Regions from separate parts of the Exiguobacterium sp. EF_C8 genome, predicted to be linked through region 1. Evidence: predicted binding sites of a transcription regulator. Region 1 holds the regulator's gene; the other holds the start of a gene.

Evidence for each region. Region 1 encodes LexA, which represses DNA repair genes until DNA is damaged. Its sites were predicted from a motif close to CGAACATATGTTCG; they were not measured.
Region 2: ACY2IG_RS01960 (NUMOD4 domain-containing protein) is a predicted target of LexA. The motif match lies at 1,962-1,975, and genes of this name have one in related genera.

What each region holds. Positions count from the first base shown of each region.
Region 1 covers NZ_CM143264.1:1,143,551-1,151,609, reverse strand. The annotation lists gene ACY2IG_RS05935 (ABC transporter ATP-binding protein) at 1-248, opposite strand, end outside; gene ACY2IG_RS05930 (ABC transporter transmembrane domain-containing protein) at 245-1,996, opposite strand; gene ACY2IG_RS05925 (YneF family protein) at 2,117-2,347, opposite strand; gene tkt (transketolase) at 2,471-4,441, opposite strand; gene ACY2IG_RS05915 (DUF896 domain-containing protein) at 4,738-4,974, opposite strand; gene ACY2IG_RS05910 (YneB family resolvase-like protein) at 5,088-5,741, opposite strand; gene yneA (cell division suppressor protein YneA) at 5,787-6,074, opposite strand; gene lexA (transcriptional repressor LexA) at 6,286-6,900, shown strand; gene ACY2IG_RS05895 (metal-binding protein) at 6,932-7,402, shown strand; gene ACY2IG_RS05890 (MIP/aquaporin family protein) at 7,588-8,059, shown strand, end outside.
Region 2 covers NZ_CM143264.1:348,641-356,699, forward strand. The annotation lists gene ACY2IG_RS01945 (DNA alkylation repair protein) at 1-944, shown strand, start outside; gene ACY2IG_RS01950 (GNAT family N-acetyltransferase) at 945-1,286, shown strand; gene ACY2IG_RS01955 (AAA family ATPase) at 1,324-1,902, opposite strand; gene ACY2IG_RS01960 (NUMOD4 domain-containing protein) at 2,035-2,562, shown strand; gene ACY2IG_RS01965 (methyl-accepting chemotaxis protein) at 2,610-4,259, opposite strand; gene ACY2IG_RS01970 (hypothetical protein) at 4,347-4,523, opposite strand; gene ACY2IG_RS01975 (NUDIX hydrolase) at 4,667-5,071, opposite strand; gene ACY2IG_RS01980 (Type 1 glutamine amidotransferase-like domain-containing protein) at 5,068-5,718, opposite strand; gene ACY2IG_RS01985 (ABC transporter permease) at 5,767-6,765, opposite strand; gene ACY2IG_RS01990 (ABC transporter ATP-binding protein) at 6,758-7,438, opposite strand; gene ACY2IG_RS01995 (hypothetical protein) at 7,741-8,025, shown strand; gene ACY2IG_RS02000 (hypothetical protein) at 8,022-8,059, shown strand, end outside.

The DNA of each region.
Region 1 (8,059 bases):
TAATCGACGATGATCCCTGTCGTATGCAATAACAAGTACGCCGTAAACAAAAGTGCAACTTCCTTTACCGGATACGTACCCGGTGCGACATATTCATCGATAAAAATCTTGACGAGATACGGTCCCCCGAGTTTTGCCGCTGTCGTAATGAACAGCAGGATGAAAGCGATGCTGACTTGCTTTTTGAACGGTTTGACGAAATCAAGCAATCGTTTCAGGACGGCTTTTTCATTGATATCATGATTCATTCAGAACGCCCTCCTTGTTCAACAAGTGATTCTAGTTGCTGGCGATCGTACGTCTCTTTATACCAACCGTCATGAGCGAGTAATTGCTCATGTGTTCCTCGCTCGATGATCCGACCGTCTTCAAGGACGATGATCTCATCGGTATGCGACACAGCCGATAATCGGTGGGCAACGATGATTTGCGCTTGATCGTGATCCGCCGTACGGAAGTGGTGGATGATCGCTTCTTCGGTTTTCGCATCGACCGCAGACAAGGCATCATCTAGTACTAAAATCGGACAGTCTGCTAGTAACGCCCGGGCAATCGAGATCCGTTGTTTTTGACCACCAGATAACGTGACACCTCGTTCCCCAACCATCGTCGCGTATCCTTCCTTAAAGCCGAGAATGTCCTCATGGACTGCTGCGATACGCGCCACTTCCATGATGTCTTCCATTGATGCATCTGGTTTTGCAAAGGCGATATTATCAGCAATCGAAGCAGAGAACAGGAAATGATCCTGCGGAACGATCGCTACTTGACGACGGACGGTGTCTCGTGTCAATTGTTTGATATCTCGTCCGCCAATCGTGATGGCGCCTTGTTTAACGTCATATTCACGCGATAACAAACGAACGAATGTCGATTTCCCAGCACCCGTCTTTCCGACGATCCCAAGCGATTTCCCAGGCTTCAACGTCACATCGATCTCTTGAAGGACCGGTTGCGTGTCATAGATGAATCGTTTAATCCCGACATGAAGTTCTGGTGACGAGACACTCGTTGCTGCTTCCTTCGCATCTTTAATTTCTGGTTCGATCGCAAGCATCCGTTCGATCCGGTCATAGGAAGCACGACCCCGTTCAACGATGTTGAACAACCAACCGAAGGCGAGCATTGGCCACGTCAATAAACCAAGATATGTAGTGAAGGAAACGATATCCCCAATCCGGATTTCGCCTTGTCGTAACAAGTAGGCGCCATAGCCGACCGCGATGATATACGATAGACCGACTAATCCAAAAATCGTCGGATCAAACAGTGCATCAATTTTCGCCACACGACGATTCTTTTGAACAACGTCATCAGACAGATCGGTAAACGTCTGCACGTCGGATTCGACTTCCCCTGTTGCTTTTAAGACACGGACACCACTGATGCTCTCCGCGACCTTATCGTTCAAATCAGAGAACGCTTCTTGCGCGTCATGAAAACGGGAATGTAACATCTTACCGTAGCGTGACGTCAAATAGACCATCAGTGGCATTGGCAAAAGTGACACGAGCGTTAATTTCCAGCTGATCGTCGTGACCATTGTGATGATGACAAAGCTCCCCATTGTCACCGAGTCGACGAGCGTTAGAATGCCGGCCCCCGCTGTCATCGAAACAGCTTGTACGTCGTTTGTCGCATGTGCCATCAAATCTCCGCTGCGATATTTCTTATAGAACGATTGATCCAAATCTGAAAAATGACCATACAGTTGACTGCGTAACAATCGCCCGAGGCGAATCGATGCACCGAAAATGTGAAAACGCCAAAAATAACGAATGAAATACGTCGCGACCCCGATGAGTAACAATGTACCAGCTAGACGAATCAAATCATTCTTCGTCAAGCTTCCTTCACTCAGACCATTGACTGTCGTTCCGATGACCTTCGGTGGAATAAGTTCTAACCCTGCCACAAAAATCAAACAGATGACCCCAAGACTATACGCTTTCCATTCTCGTCGGAAAAACCAACCGAGTTTCCTGAAGACTCCCATTCAAGTCTCCCCCCTTTTTTAAATCCTATGATTATTTGAAATAGTCTCACATTTTAGATTAGTTCTCTTTCTAAAAAATAGCAAATAAAAAGGAGACCATTTGGTCCCCTTTTGTACAGCTTATTTTTTAGGTGATTTCATTGAACCACTCATTGAACGCATCACTTGGTTGACTTTCTTTTGTGATGGCTTTTGACCCATTTGCATCATCAATGTCTTAATCATATCTTCGTTGATTGGTGGGTTTTGCTCCAAGTAGTTCATCATGTATCGACGAGCGATATAGAAACCAAGGGCGACACCTGCTACCAAGCAAAGAAGGGCAATTAAAATCCAAATCCATGTAGCCAAGTTGCTTCCTCCTCTAACTTAAAACGTCGCTTTTTACTATACTATAATTCCAATTGTTTGCATAGATGATAATAGATGAAAAACGAGTCCGACATAAGATCGGACCCGTTTTTCCGGAAATGATTATCCGAGTTGCTTGACAGTCGCTAAAACGTTCTCAACAGACATGCCGTATTCTTTCAAGAGGAAGTCTCCAGGAGCAGATGCGCCGAAACGATCGATTCCGATGACTTGTCCTTCTGTTCCTACATATTTGTACCAACCGAGTGAAGCCCCTGCTTCGATTGCTACACGTTTCGTGATGTGTTTTGGAAGAACCGATTCTTTATACTCTGCTGATTGTGCTTCGAATACTTCCCATGATGGAAGTGAAACGACAGCTGCTGATTCACCAAGTTCTTTTTGTGCTTCGACAAGAAGGTGAACTTCTGAACCAGTACCGAGCAAGAGTGTATCAGCTTTCGTAACGTCACCAGCGATGACATAACCACCTTTTTCAGCACCCTCTGTCGTCGTACCTTCAAGTTCAGGAAGACCTTGACGTGTCAAGACGAGTAGTGTCGGTTTATCTTTTGCTTGAACTGCTGTTTTCCATGCTGCGATCGTCTCTTTTCCGTCTGCTGGACGGTAGATCGTGACGTTCGGCATTGCACGGAAGCTCATCAAGTGTTCGACTGGCTCGTGTGTTGGACCATCTTCACCGACAGCGATCGAGTCGTGCGTCAAGACGAAGATTGATGGAAGTCCCATTAATGCAGCAAGACGAACCGCCGGACGGAGGTAATCCGAGAAGACAAAGAATGTCGCGCCGTAAGGAATGACGCCGCCGTGAAGTGCCATACCGTTGACAGCTGCTGCCATTGCGAATTCACGTACCCCGAACCAGATGTTGCGACCGCTTGGATCGATATCGAAGTCTGCTTCGCCTTTAAGCATCGTGTTGTTTGATCCTGCAAGGTCAGCTGAACCACCGAACAATGTCGGAACGTTCTTCGCGAGACCATTCAAGACTTCACCGCTTGTTTGACGCGTTGCTTTTTTCGACGACAAGTCGTATGTCGGAAGGTCTGCTTCCCAGTTGCTTGGCAATTCGTTTGCAATCGCGCGAACGAGTTCAGCATGCAATTCTGGGTGCGCTGCTTCGTATTGTTTCATTGTCTCGTTCCATGCGTCTTCTGCAGAAGCACCACGTTGGACGATTCGCTCGTCAAACAATGATTTGACTTCTTCAGGTACGTAGAACTCTTCGTGATCCCAAATGTAGCTTGCTTTCGTCAATTTGATTTCTGCTTCACCAAGTGGTGCACCGTGAGAAGCCGACTTCCCTGATTTGTTCGGTGAACCGAAACCGATGACTGTTTTGACTTCGATCAATGTTGGTTTTGTCGTCTCTGCCTGTGCCGTCGCGATTGCTTTCGAAATGGAATCGATATCCGTTCCGTCTTCTACGCGAATGACTTGCCAGTTATACGCTTCGAAGCGCTTCTGGACGTTTTCAGAGAATGATTTGTCGAGATCGCCATCAAGTGAGATATCGTTTGAATCATACAATACGACTAATTTTCCAAGACCAAGGTGACCTGCGAGTGAAGCCGCTTCAGCTGAGACACCTTCCATCAAGTCTCCATCTCCACAAATTCCGTATGTGAAGTGATCGACGACGTTGAGATCGTCACGGTTGTATTTTGCTTCAAGATGACGTTCTGCCATTGCCATACCAACTGCCATCGCGATCCCTTGACCAAGTGGACCCGTTGTTGCATCTACACCAGCCGTGTGACGGTATTCCGGATGACCCGGTGTTTTTGATCCCCATTGACGGAATGATTTAAGATCATCCATCGATAGATCGTATCCCGATAGGTGGAGGAGTGAGTAGAGAAGCATCGAACCGTGTCCGGCTGAAAGTACAAAACGGTCGCGGTTGAACCATTCTGGATTTTTAGGGTTGTGGTTCATATGATCCGCCCAAAGCGAGAATGCCATTGGCGCTGCTCCCATTGGCATACCTGGGTGACCCGAGTTCGCCTTTTGTACGGCATCAATCGATAAGGTACGAATCGTATTAATTGCTAATTGTTCTACTGTCGTCATGTTCGTCAAAACAATCATCCTCTCTCTTTTTCACAAATTCCTACTCATTTTAGCACACTCTTAAATGTGATACAACTTTTCTAAATAGTATGTCACATTAAAATGAATGCGCTATCTATAGCCGTTCTATCGACTCATACAGGATGCATGAATCCATGAAAGATCGCTATTAAGATGTATTGCTATCGTACAATGTTTCCTCATCTACTCACTCTAAACAAAAAAGATACTCGCTCTAAACAAAAAAGAGGTCCGCTTGACGCGAGACCTCTTTCTTCTATAAAAGAAACGAACGATTATTGTTTATTCCGTTCTTCTTCTTGTGCTTGTTTCAATTTCTCAGGTGTTACGTCCGTTCCCTCTTCATCGACGATTTTCATACCCATGAGTTGGTTTTTGAACGATCCACGGAATGCTGCGAGATACGCTGCACGTAATTCTTTTTGCTCTGCCGTTTCCGCTTCCGATAACGGCTCAACTTTTGATTTATTCGCTAATGCATTAATTCGATCTAATTGTTCTTGTGATAACATGGAATCCCTCTTTCTTTATGACTCAAACTTGAGTAGTTCAATTGTATTCTTACTGTAAAAGAGCTTATAAAAAAAAGCAAGTTAACCGCGTCAGTCGACGGGTTACTTGCTTCTCATTCCGGGCTAGGTGTCAGTTCGCGGTATTCAAGATATCGACGATTGACCGTTGCTTTTGAAATATCATGCCCCATCCCCCGCAAGGTGATGGCGATATCAGAAAACGTCAATCCGAGTTCTCGAAGACGTACAATTTCTTCGATCGGTACGTCTTTTCGACTACGTCCTGCGTTCTCTCCTTGGCGATTGAGATTTCGTTCCGGGCGAAAACCTTGTTCGACTGCTCGCCGCATGCCACGGGCGATTTTTGCATTATGCAGTTTCCGTTGGTATTCTTCCACGAGTGAGACGATCTCAAGGACCATCGCTTCTGCATCCGCAAGTTGATATTCTCCATCTGAATCAAGCGTCATCAAGCGGACCCCATGTTTTTTGAATGTATGCAAAATAGCGATTTTTGCATTCCCTCGACCAATCCGTGTATCATCCGTTACGAGGACCGCATCTACCGTATCGCGTGTCACATAATCAAGAACTGTTAGCATCCCTTCCCGATCAACATCATATCCACTCTCTTTTTCAGAGACGATATCTACGACATCAAACCCCTTTTGAGACGCAACCTTCGAAAGCTCCATCCGTTGGCGTTCAATCGAACTATCTTGTGCTTCTTTTTCGGTCGATACTCGACAATAAATCACGACCTTCATCGTACCTCACATCCCTGTTCGTTCTTTCACAACTTTTCCATTTTGTCATTGTTGTGCGATTGGTACAACGATTTTGCTTTTTGAGATGACATGTTTTGTCTCAACATCATTATTTTTGATCAACCAGTTGACGTATTCCTCATCTGACATCGAACCATCATTGTAGACTTCAGCAATTTGTTCGACTGTAGCGTTCTCATCGACCGTAACGGAAGCCGTCATCAATTGTGCTACCTTTTCATCTGGGCGTGGTGTGAGTAAAAAGATCACGAAGGCAATACTTAATGCATAGAAGAGAATAGAAAAAGCATGAGTACGAATCGTATGAATCATCATGAATCCCTCCAAATATGAAATGAATGAGTTAGAATAAACGTTCGCGGAACAATTGTTCGCATAATTCATAATAAACACAGAACCCGTGTTCGGTCAACACAAAATGTCGAACAATTGTTTGTACGCTCATTTGTTCTATGTTATAGTGAATTTAGAAACATATATTCTTACATTTCAAACTTCAATCCAGAAAGAGGTGGCAATTCGTATGCGGAAAATGTCTAAGCGCCAACAAGAGATTCTCGACTACATCGTCTCTGAAGTGAAACTGAAGGGGTATCCACCATCAGTTCGTGAAATCGGAGAAGCAGTCGGACTCGCGTCTAGCTCGACGGTACACGGTCATTTGGATCGACTCGAGAAACGGGGAATGATTCGCCGTGACCCGACGAAACCACGTGCGATTGAGATATTGCTTGATAAGCCTGAAGAAATCACGGAAGCTATCGTTCATGTTCCCGTCATCGGGAAAGTCACAGCTGGTCTTCCGATTACAGCGATTGAAAACATCGAAGAACAGTTCCCGCTCCCTGCACATTATGTAGGAAACGAAACGGTCTTCATGTTGACGATCGATGGTGAATCAATGATTAACGCAGGTATTCTTGACGGCGATCGCGTCATCGTACGCCAACAAAACACAGCAGAAAACGGAGAAATCGTCGTAGCTATGACCGAAGATAGCGAAGCGACGGTGAAACGGTTCTTCTTAGAAGATCAACAGGTACGTCTACAACCAGAAAATGACTCGATGGATCCGATGTATTTCGATAATGTCTCCATTCTTGGTAAGGTAATCGGCGTGTATCGGACGATTCATTGACGGAGGGACCAGTTACGACTGGTCTTTTTTCATGCCTTCAGGAAATGTACATGATACCGTCAATACCGTCGCACTGACGGGTTACGTTGCGTATTCGGTCGCAACGCAACAAACGGATTGGTTACCGACTGCCATCGGTATCGCTGTCGGTACGCTTTGGTTGTCACCTGACCTCGATTTAAAGTCAGAACCGTATTATCGCTTTGGACCATTTCGAGTCCTGTGGATGCCTTATGTGAAGATCATGCCCCACCGCTCGATCTGGTCACACGGATTGATCATTGGGGATGTCATCCGACTCCTTTATAGTGCTGCACTTGTGATTCCCTTATTATTTCTCAGCTTGTATTTTCAAGTCATCGCGTCAGAGACCATTGATTCCTGGTTCGCTTCCCTACCCGCTTTTGTCATTGGTATCATGGTGGCGAGTACAATTCATATCCTACTAGATTATTCCAGTAGTTGGTTTCGACCTAAAAAAAGAAAAAAGCGTCGTCGTTAACACCTCTTTTGCTTGCTTGCAGGCAAAAGAGGTGTTTTCTTATCCAATTTTTCGTATCTTTAAACATTAAAATAAAAAATTTCCATTCCTATATTTCAATTATATGTATTGAAAACGTTATCAAATCGGAGTAATTTAAAGTAGAAAGACCATTATTTGCTTTAATCCAAAGGGAGGGTTTTTGCATGAATAACTTTGTATTGGAAATGATCGGTACGATGATCCTCATTCTGCTCGGGGATGGTGTCGTCGCCGGTGTCGTCTTGAGAAAGACGAAGTCCGAAAACAGCGGATGGATTGTCATCACGTTCGCTTGGGGTCTTGCCGTCATGACAGGAGCATTCGTCGCTGCTGAGAGTGGAGCGCACTTGAACCCTGCTTTAACAATTGCACTTGCTTTAAACTCTGATTTACCGTGGGCAGACGTTCCTGTCTATATTGCCGGACAACTTGTCGGAGCTTTCATCGGCGCCATTCTCGTTTGGCTTCATTACATGAAACATTTTGAAGCGACTGATGATCAAGCTGCAAAACTCGGTGTGTTCGCAACAGGTCCAGCGATTCGCCATACGCCGTCGAACTTGATTTCTGAAATCATCGGGACATTCGTTCTCGTCTTCGGTATCTTGGCGCTCGGTTTAACGACATTCGGTGACG
Region 2 (8,059 bases), 790 kb from region 1:
AAGAGCTTGCGTTTAAACAACGCGTCCGTCGTGTTGCGGAGACACTAGAATCCGTCCTGCCACCGTTTCCGGACTCGATCGGGGAGCTGGAACGACTCGCACCGCAGTTTACTGGATTACCAGGGATCGTTTTTCCCGAGTATGTCGAACGGACAGCAACACTCGTTGACTGGAAGCTTGCGTTAGAGACACTCGTTAAATTGACGCCGTATTCGACGTCTGAGTTCGCTGTCCGGCGTTTTCTACTCGCTGATCAAGAGCGTTATCTCGAGCAAGCACTCATGTGGGCAACATCAGACGATGAACATGTTCGGCGCTTAGCGTCGGAAGGGACACGACCGCGTCTGCCATGGGGACAAGCGATTCCGAGTCTGATTGCTGATCCGCGACCGGCGTTACCGGTTCTTGACGCGTTACTACAGGATCCGTCACTCTACGTCCGAAAAAGTGTCGCCAATCACTTGAACGATATTTCAAAGACACATCCGGAATATCTGATTGAGCGGATCGAACGTCACTTAGGAACAGATCCGAACACGGACTGGATTTTGCGCCACGCCTCCCGGACGTTACTCAAACGCGGAAATCCAGAAGTCTTACAGTTATTCGGACACGTTACGCAAGGGGAGGTCGAGATTACAAATTTAGTCGTCTCGCCGGTTACGATTGGTGGAGAGCTTGATTTCTCGTTCACTGTGACGAGTTCAGTTCCACAACGTTTACGCTTGGAGTACGCGATCGATTACGTCAAACAACGCAGAACGAGTCGGAAGGTGTTTCAACTGCGGGAGCGGGAAGTTAAAGGTGTCTTACAAGTCGAAAGACGCCAATCGTTTCGGAACATGACGACGCGTGTCCATTATCCTGGTACACACACATTGACGATTTTGATTAATGGAGAGGCTTACGCGACAGCAACGTTTGAGGTCGAGGAGGAGAGCTGAATGCAAGGACGGCATCCGGATTTTAAAACGTCACGATTATTTGTTGAAGCAACGGATGAAGAATCGGGTTGTAAGTGGACGTTGCATGCGATACGTGAGAAAACGATCGTTGGAACGATTATTTTTACATGGGATGATTCAATCGGAAGCCTGCGATATACGTCAAATGATGAAGACGATCAGCACGGGTACATCACGGAAGCTTTGACATCGATTTTGCCTTATCTCGCACGGACGTTATTACTGAAGCGTGTCTATAGTGAAGCGGGCAGTGACACGGTCTGGCGTCGGAACGGATTTCAGTTGCAGGCGAATCGATATGCACGCGAACTTCATCATTAGAGCCCCGTCTGCTGAGCAGAACGGGGCTTATTTGTGATTAGACCGTTGTTTTCGACCAGTTGAAATGGTCGCAAATCGCTTCAGCGCTTTCACGCGCACTTAACTGTTCCGTATCAAGAAAGAGATAATTGACGTCCGGCAATTCGCCTGGTAGCGAGCGTGTCCGGTATCCGTCCGCCGTCTCGCGTAAGTCTTGTTCAGAAGCGGCGAGGTCACGCTTCGTTACTTTGTGCGTCAATCGGTTTTCGGTCGTGTTCCGGTGCAGACGGGTCGCGACCGGCGCATCCAGTTCAACGATATAGACGTCAGCACCTGCTTGTTCGAACAACTCAACCGTTTCTTCGATGAACTCGAGACCACCACCTTCGACGCCAAATAGACAGAGGAATGTAAACAGGACACCTTCGAGCGAACTGTTCGCCATTTCCTTGAACATCTCGCGCCGAATCGTATCTTTTAAGCGGTGATGGGCGGGTTCAGAGAAATCAAAATAAGGCAATAACAAGTCGATCGTCTGGTGGTTATGGAAGACTTTCATCTCCGTCAACCGTTCGATTTCCTGACCAATCGTCATCTTTCCGACTGCTTGGGGACCAAGTAACAAAACAAATTTCATGGACGAACCTCATTTCCTTTTTCTGCTAAGAATAGCACATTCCGATGAGTGACATCACTAGAACGTTTGTTCGTAATTTGGTATAATTCAGGTATGAAGTCCCGTCGTGTCCTTGTCTGAAGGAGGACAACTATGCAAGAGCAATGGAAGGCCGTCATCGGCTATGTAGGTATATATGAAGTCTCGTCACTTGGTCGCGTAAGGTCGCTTGATCGGACAATCGTGACGTGTCGCGGCGTCCGACAACGCCGAAAAGGTGTCTTGCTTCGACCGCGGCTCAATCGAGAAGGATATCGGAAAGTCACGCTCTATCAACGGGGGCGAGGAGAACGAGTGCAGGTTGGTCTACTCGTTGCGCAAGCTTTTCTGACGGTTGACGTCACGGAAGCGCGACTCGTTCGACGCAACGGTAAACGAGCTGACGATCAGTTATCGAACTTGGACGTGTTGCCTTCATTTGATCAGCAGTATACCGAACTACTTGGTGAGTTTGATCTCTTATTAGAACAACATGTGACACTGTCATCATTCCAGATTCGAGCGATTCGCGCCCAATATGAAAAAGGGAAGACGATTCGTCAACTGGCGGAGCAGTATCAGGTGACGGAGAACCGGATTCGCAATATCATCGATAAAAAGGAAGCACGTTATATCGGCTGAGAACAGAGGAAAAGAGCGCTTGCCAGGAATGGCAGGTGCTCTTTTTGTTAAGACGACGATTCGCTCGAGCGAACGGTCTGTTGCAACGAACTGATCCGTGACTCGAGTACCGCGCTATGTGTCTTCAATTCCGTTTGCTGAATGACGTGGTGTTGCATTTGATCCCCGAGCACCTGGCTGTAGGACGAGAGCTCTGACATCAACTTTTGGACAGATTGTAGATGCTGTTGCATATTCGACTGGACTTCTGCGACGATTTGACGTTGGTGTTCAACGGTCCCCAGTGTCGTCTCGATCGTCGTCGCTTCAGTCAGCATCTGTTGCAAGTGCTCCGTTGCCGTCTCAAGCTGTTGTGACGTCGAGAGAAACCGTTCCGTCATCTGCGAGAGCGCTTGTTCGACTTGATTGAGCCCTGTCGTCCACGTCTGATTGACCTGACGGATGTGGCCCGTACTCGTCCGGATATCGATCGCTAGTCTTTCGACTTCCTTGGCCACGACCGTGAAGCCACGACCGGCTTCGCCGGCACGAGTTGCCTCGATCAGCGCATTTAGCGATAGGCGGCGCGTCTCTTCAGCGACACGCTGGATGTGGGAAATTGAGGTCTCCATCTGCTGCTGTAGATGTGAGGTCTGTTGCAAGATTTGCTCTGTCGTCGCGGATTGTTCCTTCAGCAAGTAGCTTTCTTGTTGTAATGTCCCAAGTGTCGTGTGATTCGTCTGAACAGTCTGTTGAAAACGAGTTACGGCACGTTGGCTGTTCAGAAGTGTCGTTTGCATTTCGCTTAACGCATCGTGTCCTTGGGCAGCCAAACGTGTGGAGGCGATGATCGTCTGATTCATCTGCGTCGATTGCGCAAGTAAGGAACCGGCGACTTCATCGACGGCATGCACCGATTCATCCATCGCGGATAAATGCGATGAAAAGTGGGGCTGGACGGATTCAAGTTCCTGACTGGCTTGTTGCATCTCGACCGTCAAATCCCCAATCTGTTGCATCAATTGATTGTATTGAAACGTGAGCTGTTGTAACTCAAAGGTCGTCGTCTTAAGTGTTAACGGACGATACGATCGCTTCGCATGGGCTTCTTCAATCTGTAGAGCGAGTTTCGATAACGGTGCTAGTTGTCGTTGAATTCGCCAGCGGATCAAGAGGCTGATGCTGACAAGTGTGATCACGCTCACCCAGATGAGTGTCCAAGCTAAATCTCGAGCAGGAGCGATTAATTTATCGCGATCGGTCGTCAGCAAGATGACGTCATCAAGTTCCGGAATCGTCATCGCGACAAGAAACTGGTCTTGATTTGAAAAGGCATATGTACGAGCTGTTTTTAAATGCTGTAGTAGTTGTTTCCGTTTTGCTGGGTCGAGTGTCAACGGTCGGAACGCCTCACTCGTGTTCAGGCTCTGAAAGCGAGTCGTGTAGTCATCACGTGATAAGTCGGTTCGCTGTTGCTGTTGCAATCGTTTAATGGCACGCGTACGGTCTGTTGCGTCATTCGGATATGCGAGAAACGTTGCCCGGACGTTCACGTCAAACATCGTTAATTCGCGCATCAGCCGTTCCTCAGTCGCTGCGACGGATTGTTGGTACGACGCGTAAACACTCAGACCACTGATCACGATCAGTCCGATGGCGACGATCGGAATCAGCCATCCATTTAATTGTTGTGCCAGTAATCGTTTTTTCTTTGGCATAAAACATCTCCTCCCGTATTCCTATCGGGAGGAGATAGCTCAACATGTATGAAGGCGTTGTACGACTTGTGTAAAGGTCTTGTGAATCTAGTTCACGTAAATCGGAAGGACAGTCGCAAGATGTGTCATAAGTGCTTGTGTCTCTTCTTTTGGTTCAGACGTGACATAAATGATCAATGCAGCAGCAACGATGACAAAGATGGCAATGACAAGAATGATGAAGAACGGCATCTTACTTTTTCGTTTTTCGGCTTGACGGTCCATGAAAGATTCCCCCTTAATAATGTATACGATAGATATATTTAAGGGATTCCCTGTTCATTACTTTAAAAACACGACAACTGTCCGGTAATGAAAAAAATACTGCCTTGTCTGACGAGAGCGTTGGACAAGGCAGTATATTACGGTCAACTAAGGAGAGACCAGACATCATATCGCTCAAAATCAGCCAAAATATTTGGCGCAATCAACTGACGGATCATTTCTTCGTCCGCCCAGAGATAAGCGTCGTGTTCTGCGGATAACTGAACGCTCGTCTGGTTCGTCGAGCAGACGTACATCAACAAAATGATTTGCCGATCGGGATGCGTTAGGAAGCTAGAGGCATAGAGTAGACGTTCTGGCGTAACCGTCAACTGTGTCTCTTCTTTTATCTCGCGAACAAGGCTGTCGAGCGGCAGTTCACCGAAGTCGATCTTTCCACCTGGACATTCCCATGTTCCGCCGCCGAAGTCAGCGACAGCCCGGCGGACGATCAGGAGACGTTGCTCGTGAATGATGATGCCTTTGACGGCAGGGACAATCGCCGTCATCTGACGGGACTCCGCGATAACACCACGGGATCGGTTCCTTCTGTTTCGATCAAGTACTGATCGCACAGATAGATCCCGCTTGCGTCGGCAAGTCCGAAGGCACGGCTCGTGCCTTCTTCCGTAAAGGATTGCACGAGGTGGGCGGCTTCGCCCCACGTCTCGTAATGCACACAGACGACCGCGTCTTTCAGCAGGGCAAGACCAGGCAAGCGAAGACGTCGATTGTCGCGTTGGTCGATCTCCGGAATCACACAACGTTCGGGTGAAACGAGGGCACCGGCAGAAAAGCCAGCGACCGGAACACCGTTTACGAAACGCGACTGGATGATGTCACCAATCGGTGTCGCGACCAAGTATTGCTGATACAATTCGGTCTCGCCACCGGAGATGATGATGCCCTGACACTGCTGTAGTTGCGCGAGTTGTTCGTCCGTTGGCGCGTCAGACAGTGGTAGATGGACGAAGGACGAAATACCCTCTTCCTGCAACGCTTCCGTATAAATCGAGGCGTAGGTCACCCAGTCCTTACCAGTACGTGGGACATACAGAATCGCGACCGGACCACCATTCGTTAATGCAGCAAACCGTTTTTGCAAATTCGGTGTAAATGGAGGACCGCCTCCAAATAAGAATAAATGAGTACGCATGAAGTCATCCCTCCAACCGTGTAATAGAAAAAGTATAGCAGAAATCAATCAATTGGAAATATGCTGGTAGAATGATTGTCTGCGGAACCACGTGTGATGTTGTTTCCGTTCTTGAAAGAGAACGAATAGCACGAAGGCGATGACGAGACCGCGTCCAATCCATGGTAAGACGAGAAGACCGTAGTTCATCGCAACGAACAACTGGAGCAAGAAACGACGTTTACTCGGATCCCGCAGATACGTGAGCAGTGGAAGTTGCTGATGCGTCTGCTTGAATAATCGCAGATGAAGGAACGGACGCTTTCGGTGCGACGGCTTCGGTAAGGCACCGTTCAATTCAAGGACGGTCGCGGATAAACTCGACTGTCGTTTCATTGACAACAGGATATCCTCCGTTAATCCATCCTCACGCTGTGACCAGTTCCGGACATTAAGAGATCCGAACAGCAATATACATAGTGCGACAACGAAGAGGACTGGATGCGGTTGAAGCCACAGCAGGAGCAACAAGGTGATGCGTCCTGCTGCCAGGAAGAGATGACCGCTCCATTTCCGCAAGAACCGTTGCCCAGATAACCGGTATGTCCAGAAGCTAAAGAACGGTTGGAGTAAAGAAAGCGCGAGACTAGTCAGCAGTACGGTGATACTGGATTGATCAAACCGGATACTATGTAATGGAAAACAAAGTAGATGTAAGCCGGCAGTCAATAGAAAAATCCGCAAAAAGTGATACCGAACGGAATACCACTTCATTCGAACGATCGCTCCAGGAACCGGTTTGAAGAAGAGGCGATCTGCTGGTTCGAACCAGGCGTAAAAGGCGGGCAGGAATCCATATAGCATCCAACCGAGTAAAATCCAAGCGACCGGAACCGTTTGAACCCAGTCCGCTTGACCGTTTAAGATCTGAACCGTCTCATAGATGATGAACAGACCGACTGGAATGACGAGATACAGCAAGATCGTCCAATCAAAAATTTCTCGAAAGAAGCGACGCTGTTCCGCATGCCGCCGACGGATCCGTTGCTTCAAAAAGGTTTCAATCATGTTCGAGCACCATCGCTTCCATGATGTCAAATAAGCGGGCACCTGGCTGACCAGAGGCTTCACCGATTTGAGCGAGTGTTCCTTGATGTTTGATGCGTCCCTGATCAATCCAGACGAAGTCGTCACAAAGCCGTTCCGCGGAATCAAGGACATGAGTGACGAGCAGAATCGCTACGCCACGCGTTCGTTCTGCTTCGAGTACATGCAATAACCGAATCGTTGCGACCGCGTCGAGACCAACGAACGGTTCATCGATGATCAAACAGTCCGCGCGTTGCATCAAGGCACAGACGAGCATCACCTTTTGCTTCATTCCTTTAGAAAAAGAGGATACATAGTCACCTGTGACAGCATGCAGTTCGAATGTCTTTAAGAGTCGTTCCGTGTAAGCGTGATCTGTCTCGTGAAGTGAGGCGACCAGCTCAAGGTGCTCGGCAAGCGTCAAATATTCATAATAGGTCGGCTGTTCCGGAATATAGGCGAGTGAGACCGGTAAATCGATCTCTCCTTCGACCCAAGGCAGCGTACCGAACATCGCTTGAATCGTCGTACTTTTTCCTGCACCGTTCGTACCGATCAAACCGGTGATAGATCCAGGCTGTAAAGCAAACGCAATCTCGTGTAAGACGGGCTGACCGATGTCATAACCGGCTTGTTGAATGGATACATTCATGTCAAACATCTCCTTTCACTACATTTACTGATAGAAGAAGAAAAATGTTTCACAGTCACAGAAATCAGCAGAACCATAGTAAAAAATGTAACAGGTTAAAAATAGCAAATGGGCTATAATGGAAATATCAATTTTAGAGGATGAGCGTGATGCAAACAGTCGAACGAATTTACTTCCGAGAGTCCGGTATGGGAAGAGGACAGACGTTTTGATGGGACCGTGCAAGTCGGACAGTTCGTGTGGAAGATGAGGAAGAAATATTATCTCCACGGTTTCCACGTGAATTAATATTCCTTGACGAAATGGATCCATTGCTTATAAACCTGACGGAAGAGGATATCTATTTGATCGACATGTGGTCAGATTTGTTCGATGCCGAGAAATGGCGGGAATACTCGGATCCTGAAAGTCTTACGATTATGGACGGAACGGATTGGGAAATTCATGTGACGACAGAACACGGTACAGAAAAAGTGTCACGTTCAAATGTGTTTCCACCAGGGTGGGAGATGATTCGAGAACTGCTATACGGTTATTACGATGCCGGGAGTAACCGAGAAGACGAAGAAGGGGAGGGTGAACTATGAAACGAGCACTATTGTATCTGATTCCGTTTGCGTG